DNA from 3 places in the Rhizobium azibense genome. Region 2 is predicted to be linked to each of the others. Evidence: predicted binding sites of a transcription regulator. Region 2 holds the regulator's gene; each other region holds the start of a gene.

Region 1 (3,278 bases), on a different contig from region 2:
CGCCGTTCAGCGTGTATTCCTTCGCGTGGATGCCGCCGCTGATATAGAGGAGATCGAGGCCGTAATCGAGAGCGCCGTGCACATCCGTCGGCATGCCGTCGCCGATGGCAAGAATGCGACTTTTCGGGAAATCGCCGCGAAGCTCGTGCGCAGTTGCCAGCACGGCGTCGTAGATCGGCGCGTGCGGCTTTCCGGCGATGCGGATCTCGCCGCCCAACTGGTGGTAATAGGCAGCCATGGCTCCGGCGCAGGGGATGATGCGGTGCCCACGTTCAACGACAAGGTCCGGATTGGCGCAGACCATCGGCACGTTGCGCGCCTGAAAATCCTCCAGCATATCGGTGTAGTCTTCCGGCTTTTCCGTCTCGTCGTCGAAGAAACCGGTGCAGACCACGGTTTCGGCGTCCTTCGCATCGACGCGTTCGACGCCGAGACCTTCGATGATGGCCAGATCGCGATCCGGGCCGAGCAGGAACACCTTCTTCGGGCCTTGGGCGATCAGGCCGCGGGTGACGTCGCCGGAGGTGACGATCCGGTCATAGGCGCCGTCCTGGATGCCGATCTGGCGAAGCTGGGCGACGACCTGCGGCGCGATTCGCGGTGAATTGGTGATGAGGATGACGGCAAGCCCCTCGTCGCGCGCCGCTTCCAGAGCAGCAGCGGCAGTGGGGAAAGGATCGACGCCATTGTGAAGCACGCCCCAGACATCGCAGAAAATCGCATCATACTGGCTGGTGATCTCCGCAAAACTTCCAATCCGCTTGGCCATCCGATTTCCCGATTTGCTTTCAGTCAGGCGTGACATTGCAAAGGCATGCCGCGATGGCAAGGGGTTTTGGGCGTTCTTCAGCAAAAACCATCGTACATTGCACCAGAGTCACGCCACGCCGTCGACAGCCTGCGCGCCTCCGAAGCTCCGGCAACCGACACGGGTTGAACCGGGCGATGATTCAACAATTCCCGGCCTCTTCACAATTCCGGCGCAAAATTCCGTGATGGGTCTTCTTGACTCCTTCCGGAGCCATCCCTAAATGCTCGGCGCTAGCACTCCTCTACGGAGAGTGCTAACACTTATCCATGTGGGCCGCCCGGCCTGCGAATGTCATTTGATCGAGGGATTAGACAATGGCAAGCACCAATTTCCGCCCCCTTCACGACCGCGTCGTCGTTCGCCGCGTTGAGTCCGAAGAAAAGACCAAAGGCGGCATCATCATTCCCGATACCGCTAAGGAAAAGCCGCAGGAAGGCGAAATCGTCGCCGTCGGTTCCGGCGCTCGTGACGAAGCCGGCAAGGTCGTCGCTCTCGACGTCAAGGCTGGCGACCGCGTTCTGTTCGGCAAGTGGTCCGGCACAGAAGTCAAGATCAACGGCGAAGACCTTCTGATCATGAAGGAAGCCGACATCATGGGCATTATCGGCTGATCCAGCCGGTCGCTTTTTACTCGAAATCGCTGACAACCCTTCTCAGGAGTTTTCAAAATGGCAGCTAAAGAAATTAAGTTCGGCCGCACCGCGCGCGAAAAGATGCTGCGCGGCGTCGATATCCTCGCTGACGCAGTCAAGGTAACGCTCGGCCCGAAAGGCCGCAACGTCATCATCGACAAGTCCTTCGGCGCGCCGCGCATCACCAAGGACGGCGTGTCGGTCGCCAAGGAAATCGAACTGGACGACAAGTTCGAAAACATGGGCGCCCAGATGGTCCGCGAAGTCGCTTCGAAGACCAACGACATCGCCGGTGACGGCACCACGACCGCAACAGTTCTCGCACAGGCCATCGTTCGCGAAGGCAACAAGGCCGTTGCAGCGGGCATGAACCCGATGGACCTGAAGCGTGGCATCGATCTCGCCGTTAGCGAAGTCGTCAAGGATCTCCAGGCCAAGGCCAAGAAGATCTCCACTTCGGAAGAAGTAGCTCAGGTCGGCACGATCTCCGCAAACGGCGACAGCCAGGTCGGCCGTGACATTGCTGAGGCCATGCAGAAGGTCGGCAACGAAGGCGTCATCACCGTCGAAGAAGCCAAGACCGCCGAAACCGAACTCGAAGTCGTCGAAGGCATGCAGTTCGACCGTGGCTACCTGTCGCCGTACTTCGTCACCAACCCGGAAAAGATGGTTGCTGACCTCGAAGACGCCTACATCCTGCTGCACGAGAAGAAGCTCTCGAACCTGCAGTCGATGCTTCCGGTTCTCGAAGCTGTCGTCCAGACCGGCAAGCCGCTGCTCATCATCGCTGAAGACGTCGAAGGCGAAGCACTTGCAACGCTCGTCGTCAACAAGCTGCGCGGCGGGCTGAAGATTGCTGCCGTCAAGGCTCCGGGCTTCGGCGACCGCCGCAAGGCCATGCTCGAGGACATCGCGATCCTCACCGGCGGCACGGTCATCTCCGAAGACCTCGGCATCAAGCTCGAGTCCGTCACGCTCGACATGCTCGGCCGCACCAAGAAGGTTTCGATCTCCAAGGAAAACACCACGATCGTCGACGGCGCCGGCGCCAAGTCCGACATCGAAGGCCGCGTTGCACAGATCAAGGCGCAGATCGAAGAAACCACCTCCGACTACGACCGCGAGAAGCTGCAGGAACGCCTTGCCAAGCTCGCCGGCGGCGTTGCCGTCATCCGCGTCGGCGGCTCGACGGAAGTCGAAGTGAAGGAAAAGAAGGACCGTATCGACGACGCTCTCAATGCGACGCGCGCTGCTGTTCAGGAAGGTATCGTCCCGGGCGGCGGCGTTGCCCTGCTCCGCTCCTCCGTCAAGATCACCTCCAAGGGTGTGAACGACGACCAGGAAGCCGGCATCAACATCGTTCGCAAGGCGCTGCAGTCGCTGGTTCGCCAGATCGCCGACAACGCTGGTGACGAAGCTTCGATCGTCGTCGGAAAGATCCTCGACAAGAATGACGACAACTACGGCTACAACGCCCAGACGAGCGAGTATGGCGACATGATCGCCATGGGTATCGTCGATCCGGTCAAGGTCGTCCGTACGGCTCTGCAGAATGCAGCTTCAGTTGCTTCGCTGCTGATCACCACGGAAGCCATGATCGCCGAGCTGCCCAAGAAGGAAGCTCCGGCAATGCCGGGCGGCGGCATGGGCGGAATGGGCGGAATGGACATGATGTGAGACTGAGGTCTCGCATCTGAGCCATCCGGTTCAGTTCAGGAAGGGCGGTCTCTGACCGCCCTTTTTTTGAGCGCGAATTCGCAGCTGCGCAGCACCCGGCAAAGGCATCGACCTGGCGAAACGTCTAGACATTGCCTGTCTTCTTGACGCCACCAGCC
Region 2 (3,278 bases):
GGACCCCTGCACGATCCGGCAGTCGTCGCCTATCTCTTGAAGCCGGAACTGTTCAAGGGCCGTGACTGCAACGTCGAGATAGAGGTGAAGTCGGAGCTGACTGTCGGCATGACGGTGGTCGACTGGTGGCATGTGACCGACCGCAAGCGCAATGCCAAGGTGATGCGCTATGCGGATGCGGACGGCTTTTTCGACCTGCTGATCGAGCGCTTCGCCCGCATCTGATTTTCATCCTGATTGCGACGGCGTCTGAGAAGACGATCAGGCGTCCTTTTCGGTGAAGGCTGTGTTGAGATCTGCATCCGCTGCCTTCGGGCCGCCCTTGGCCACGCCGACCATTGCGGGACGAAGAACACGCTCGCCGATCGTGAAACCTGCCTGGACGACCTGGACGACCGTGTTATTTGCCACTTCGGCATTCGGAACCTCGAACATCGCCTGGTGGAAGTTCGGATCGAACTTCTGGCCGATGGGATCCAACTTGCGGACACCGTGGCGCTCCAGCGCCGAGAGCATGGAGCGCTCCGTCATCTCGACACCTTCGATCAAAGTGTTGAGGCCCGTCTCGCCCGCTTCCTTCGCCTCGGGCGGTATGGCATCCAGCGCGCGGCGCAGATTGTCCGAAACGGCAAGCATATCGCGCGCAAAGCCGGCGACTGAGTAGGATTTTGCATCCTTCACGTCGCGCTCTGTGCGGCGGCGCAGATTGTCCATTTCGGCGGCCAGGCGCAGATAACGGTCGCGCAGCTCGGCATTTTCAGCCTTGAGCACTTCGAGCGGATCCGGCTGGCGCGGCGCTTCCACCGTGGTTTCGTTCTCGACGTTTGCGGCAACGTCGTCTGCGGCTTCAGCCGCGGCAGCGTCAGATCCGTTTTTCGTCGTTTCGTCAGTCATGACGGTCTCCGGTAGTAGGTTCTCTTGGGATGGGCCCGATATCGAGCTTTGACCGCAAAAAATCAAGTCTGCGTGACGAAGAAGAGAAAATTCCGTTCTTTTAAAGCGTGCCGCGCGCAAGCCGGGAAATCAGCTGGGCGGTGTAGTCCACCATCGGCACGATGCGTGAATAATTGAGCCGCGTCGGTCCGATGACGCCGACGGCGCCGACAATGCGGTCGTCATCGTCGCGATAGGGCGCAACAATCAGCGACGAGCCGGAAAGTGAAAACAGCTTGTTCTCAGAACCGATGAAGATGCGCACGCCCGGACCGGTCTCGGCAAGGTTCAGCAGCTCGATCAAGCTGTCCTTCTTTTCGAGATCGTCGAAGAGCATGCGGAGACGATCGAGGTCCTCCGCGCCTGCCAGGCCCTCGAGCAGGTTGGATCGGCCGCGGATGATAAGCTGCGGCGGCTTGCCTTCATCCGTATCGCCAGACCACACCGCGATACCGCGCTCGACGAGATCGCGCGACAACGCGTCGAGCTCGTGGCGGACGTTCTCCTTCAAGCGGCTGAGCTGCTTGCGCAATTCCGGCAATGTCTGGCCGGACATATGGGCATTGAGGAAATTGGCGGCCTCCGTCAGCTGCGACGACGTAACGCCTGCCGGCAATTCGATGATGCGGTTTTCGACCTGATCGTGATCGCCGACGAGCACTGCCAACGCCTTGGTGGGCTCCAGGCGGATGAATTCGACATGCTTGAGAACCGGGTCGCTCTTCGAGGTGATGACGAGCCCTGCGCCGCGCGAAATGCCCGACAACATCCGGCTTGCCTCGTTCATCATCGATTCAACCGGATTATCGCGGCTTTCGGGGCGGACCTGGCGGTCGATATTCGCACGGTCCTCGGCCGAAAGGTCGCCGACCTGCATGAAGGCATCGACGAAGAAGCGAAGGCCGCCCTGCGTCGGCAGGCGTCCGGCGCTGACATGTGGCGAGTAGATCAGGCCCAACTCTTCCAGGTCGCTCATCACGTTGCGAACCGACGCCGGCGACAGCGACATGGGCAGAATGCGCGAAAGATTGCGCGAGCCGAGAGGCTCGCCACTTTCAAGATAACCTTCAACGATGCGGCGGAAGATTTCCTTGGAGCGTTCATCCAGCGCAGCAACGGCATCCGAAACCGACGTCGACCTGAACCCCATGAACTTCCTTGGACCTGCCTTTGATGACGATCCTTAAAATATAGCCGTTCTCGTCCTCGTAGCAAAAGGGAATTTGCAAATGGCTGCGGCCAATCGTAGAAGCTGTCGACACCATTCAAGCATGCATGATGTTTTGCGCAAGCCGCTTCACGGTTTTCGGCATCATGTTTCAGGAGATCACAATGCGGCCTTCAGGCAGAAAAACCGACCAGATGCGCAAAGTCACTTTCGAGCGCAATTTTTCAAAGCATGCGGAAGGTTCCTGCCTCGTCAAATTCGGCGATACGCATGTGCTGTGTACCGCAAGCCTGGAAGAAAAGACGCCACCATGGCTGCGCAACACTGGAAAGGGCTGGGTCACGGCCGAATACGGCATGCTGCCGCGGGCAACCGGCGAGCGCATGAAACGCGAGGCCGCAGCCGGCAAGCAGGGCGGACGCACACAGGAAATTCAGCGCCTGATCGGCCGCTCCCTTCGTGCCGTCGTCGATCTCAAGGAACTCGGCGAGCGCCAGATCACCCTCGACTGCGACGTCATTCAGGCTGACGGCGGCACGCGCACGGCCTCCATTACAGGCGCCTGGATTGCGCTCTACGACTGCCTGAAGTGGATGGAAACCCGCAACATGATCAAGGTCGAGCGCGTGCTCAAGGATCATGTCGCCGCAATTTCGTGCGGCATCTTCGCCAGCCAGCCGGTGATCGACCTCGATTATCTCGAAGATTCCTCTGCTGAAACCGATGCGAATTTCGTCATGACAGGGGCGGGTGGCATCGTTGAAATTCAAGGAACCGCCGAAGGCACGCCGTTTACGGACGGCGAATTTGCCGCGCTGATGACACTGGCCAAAGCCGGCATCGTGGAACTCGTCGACATGCAGAAACAGGCCATCGCCGTATGACTGCCCTTTTGGAAGGCATGCTGGAGACGGCGCTTTATGCGGATGATCTCGACAAGGCCGAGGCTTTCTACGAAGGCGTACTCGGCCTTTCGAAGATCGCGCGCGCCGCAAACCGGCATGTATTCTTCCGCTGCGGGCAAGGCGTGCTGTTGATCTTCAATCCCGATGAAACGGTGAAGCCGCCAGCCGCCGGTGCCCTGCAGGTGCCGGCCCACGGCACGAAAGGTCAGGGCCACGCATGCTTCCGGGTGTCTGGTAAGAACATCGATGTCATGGCGCAGAAGCTCAGGGCC
Region 3 (3,278 bases), on a different contig from region 2:
CGGACTCCAGCTTGATGCCGAGGTCTTCGGAGATGACCGTGCCGCCGGTGAGGATCGCGATGTCCTCGAGCATGGCCTTGCGGCGGTCGCCGAAGCCCGGAGCCTTGACGGCAGCAATCTTCAGCCCGCCGCGCAGCTTGTTGACGACGAGCGTTGCAAGCGCTTCGCCTTCGACGTCTTCAGCGATGATGAGCAGGGGCTTGCCGGATTGCACGACGGCTTCGAGAACCGGAAGCATCGACTGCAGGTTCGAGAGCTTCTTCTCGTGGATGAGGACATAGGGATCCTCAAGCTCGACCCGCATCTTGTCCTGATTGGTAACGAAGTACGGCGACAGGTAGCCGCGGTCGAACTGCATGCCTTCGACGACTTCGAGTTCGGTTTCGGCGGTCTTGGCTTCTTCGACGGTGATGACGCCTTCGTTGCCGACCTTCTGCATGGCTTCGGCAAGGAAACTGCCGATTTCGGCATCCCCATTGGCCGATATCGAGCCGACTTGGGCGATCTCGGCATTGTTCGAGATCTCGCGGGCGTTGTTCTTCAGTTCCTTGACGACCGCATCGACAGCAAGATCGATACCGCGCTTCAGGTCCATCGGGTTCATGCCGGCTGCAACGGCCTTGGCGCCTTCGCGAACGATGGCTTGAGCAAGAACGGTTGCTGTCGTCGTGCCGTCGCCAGCAACATCGCTGGTCTTCGAGGCGACTTCGCGCAGCATCTGCGCGCCCATGTTCTCGAACTTGTCCTCCAGTTCGATTTCCTTGGCGACCGAAACACCGTCCTTGGTGATGCGCGGCGCGCCGAAGGACTTGTCGATCACAACGTTGCGGCCCTTCGGACCAAGCGTCACCTTCACCGCGTTGGCAAGCACGTCGACCCCGCGCAGCATGCGGTCGCGCGCGTCGCTGTGGAATTTGACTTCTTTAGCAGCCATGTCTTCACTCCTCCATTGGATAGCCGGATGGCGTTAGGCACCTCAAGCGGCTTTCTTTCCGGCCGCCGGAACCTCGATGATGCCCATTACGTCGCTTTCCTTCATAATCAGCAGATCTTCGCCGTTAATCTTGATCTCGGTGCCGGACCATTTGCCAAACAGGATACGGTCGCCAGCCTTGACGTCGAGCGGCTGAACCTGGCCCGCGTCATTGCGCGCACCGGGGCCGACGGCGATGACTTCGCCTTCCTGCGGCTTTTCCTTGGCAGTGTCGGGTATGATGATGCCGCCTTTGGTTCTTTCTTCGGACTCAACACGGCGGACGAGAATGCGATCATGAAGCGGTCGGAATGACATGGCTCCCTCCATGGACAACGATGATGATCACTTAATTACGCTCCCAGACCAGGTCACCAATCCGGGCGGCTGCCGAGCCTTCCTGACCGCTCGGCGGAAAAAATCTGCTACCGATCTTTTCGAATTTCAAGAGGGCGCCGGCAAAAAATTAGCACTCTTGTTGGGAGAGTGCTAACGCAGCCGGAACGGAAGCTTCGCCACCAGCGTTTAATCTATGATGCGGCGCAGGCAGTTCTGTGCAGTGTCAATCCAAAGAGTGACTTAGGCAGTCGCCTGACCCCCACCAGGGCAAAGGCGAGCGCGCCGGAGGATCTGGCGCGTTGAAAAACATGGAGGCTTAAGATGAGCGTTCGTGATCTCATTCCCTGGGGCCGCAGCAACAGTCCGGCCCCGACAGGCTATGCAGGCAGAGACCAGCATCCATTCCTTGCGCTTCATCGCGAGATGAACAGGTTGTTCGATGATGTCTTCCGCGGCGTAGAAGGCCATTTTCCAACAGTCGGGTCCGGTTTCATGTTCGAAACGGCCTGGCCAAAAATCGAAGTCTCGGAGACCGACAAGGACATCCGGATCGTCGCCGAAATTCCCGGAATGGACGAGAAGGATATCGAACTTCTGATCGACAATGGCATTCTGACCATCCGCGGTGAAAAGCGGGCCGATAGCGAGGACAAGGACCGGCAATTCTCAGAGCGGTTTTATGGCCGCTTCGAGCGCCGTCTGTCGCTCAATAACGAGGTGCAGGAAGACAAGGTGGAGGCTTCTTTCAAGAACGGCGTCCTGACGATCACTCTGCCACGGTCCGAAACGGCGCAATCGACCGCCAAGCGCATTACGATTAACGGCTAGGGCCTTCCACCGCTGCCAAACCACATCGGCTGGCCCGAAGGCAGGACGGGATCGCTGGGTCGATCCCGTTCACCTCAGAAAATAAAGCTGATGCCACGGGGAAACGGGTTTGAGTGAGCGCCGATGATGACGTCAGTTGAATCGGTGCCCTCAGGCCCACCTTCCGCCGTCGTGCGTCAAGAAGCGACATTGGGAATTTTCCGTCTACTGCGAGGGCTGTCGGTTGACTTTGCCAGCAAAAAAGAACATACCGGGAACATATGCGGCGATGAAGAGGCCGCGCCCGCCGAAAGAACGGATCACTGAGATGCAGGTGATGATCGAGGGACAGACACACTTCCAGCCTTTGGGCTCAGATCGAGGTTTTAAAGATCTCGTCGACTACCACAAATTCTATAGCCATATGCTGATGCAGGGCAGCAGCGGCTTGACGACATTTGTGATGACGTCGTTCTCGTCCATCCCCTGAGGGTCGAGCGACAAGGCCCGCGGAGCTGCGCATCGCCTTCGCGAACGCGGACCGGAGCGGAACTCCACCCTGTGACAGAAGCCACAGGCATTAGGGCCACGGATTGAGAATGGTATGCCGTACTGAGGGACGGGACCACCTGTGCGACGGACGCAGAAGAACTAGCCGATCGGCGCCAACGTCGGCCAAACCAAAGCAGACCAGGGACAAGCCGAAAATGGCACTGTTTTTGCCCGTTGTGTTCTTTCATTGGAGATGCTCGTGACCCACGCAGAACGCGTTATCCAGAATGCCTTGGCTTTTGTTGCTGCCTCCCGCTCGGCGCGCGAGCGCGACATGGAGCGCCGTCAAAAGCTGTTCGAGCGGATCCAGCTGATGAGACCGCCAAACCCCTATCTCGCTAAGACGCGCGGCGGCGAGCAGCTCAAACTTGACCTCGATCACTGAGAGGTCTCTGTCATCGCTAGAAGAGGGTGTTTCCTGGGCCTGATATGCTGTCGAGCTTCATCATCGAAGCCGTTCCCAGGGTCCGATGTCGTTTTACCGATGTTTGTCGATGTGCCGCTGTCCAGCTCGGCTCGAAGAAGAAAAGCACCAGGTCAGGGAACTATCAGGCTATGATCGCGATCGTCGGAAGGTGAAGCGCCGGCTTGTGTTCAGACGGCAATG

Evidence for each region. Region 2 encodes HrcA, which represses chaperone genes, less so after heat shock. Its sites were predicted from a motif close to GTTAGCACTCNCNNNNNGNGAGTGCTAAC; they were not measured.
Region 1: a site for HrcA is predicted at 1,041-1,069, ahead of groES (co-chaperone GroES). Genes of this name have one in related genera too.
Region 3: a site for HrcA is predicted at 1,439-1,467, ahead of groES (co-chaperone GroES). Genes of this name have one in related genera too.

The regions. Positions count from the first base shown of each region.
Region 1 covers NZ_SMBJ01000003.1:335,701-338,978, forward strand. The annotation lists gene EV130_RS09195 (TIGR01459 family HAD-type hydrolase) at 1-769, opposite strand, end outside; gene groES (co-chaperone GroES) at 1,126-1,422, shown strand; gene groL (chaperonin GroEL) at 1,480-3,120, shown strand.
Region 2 covers NZ_SMBJ01000004.1:238,265-241,542, forward strand. The annotation lists gene EV130_RS11570 (nucleoside hydrolase) at 1-225, shown strand, start outside; gene grpE (nucleotide exchange factor GrpE) at 262-894, opposite strand; gene hrcA (heat-inducible transcriptional repressor HrcA) at 995-2,083, opposite strand; gene rph (ribonuclease PH) at 2,266-2,985, shown strand; gene EV130_RS11590 (VOC family protein) at 2,982-3,278, shown strand, end outside.
Region 3 covers NZ_SMBJ01000006.1:217,526-220,803, reverse strand. The annotation lists gene groL (chaperonin GroEL) at 1-934, opposite strand, end outside; gene groES (co-chaperone GroES) at 977-1,291, opposite strand; gene EV130_RS16750 (Hsp20/alpha crystallin family protein) at 1,634-2,140, shown strand; gene EV130_RS32580 (hypothetical protein) at 2,364-2,609, shown strand; gene EV130_RS16745 (hypothetical protein) at 2,871-3,056, shown strand.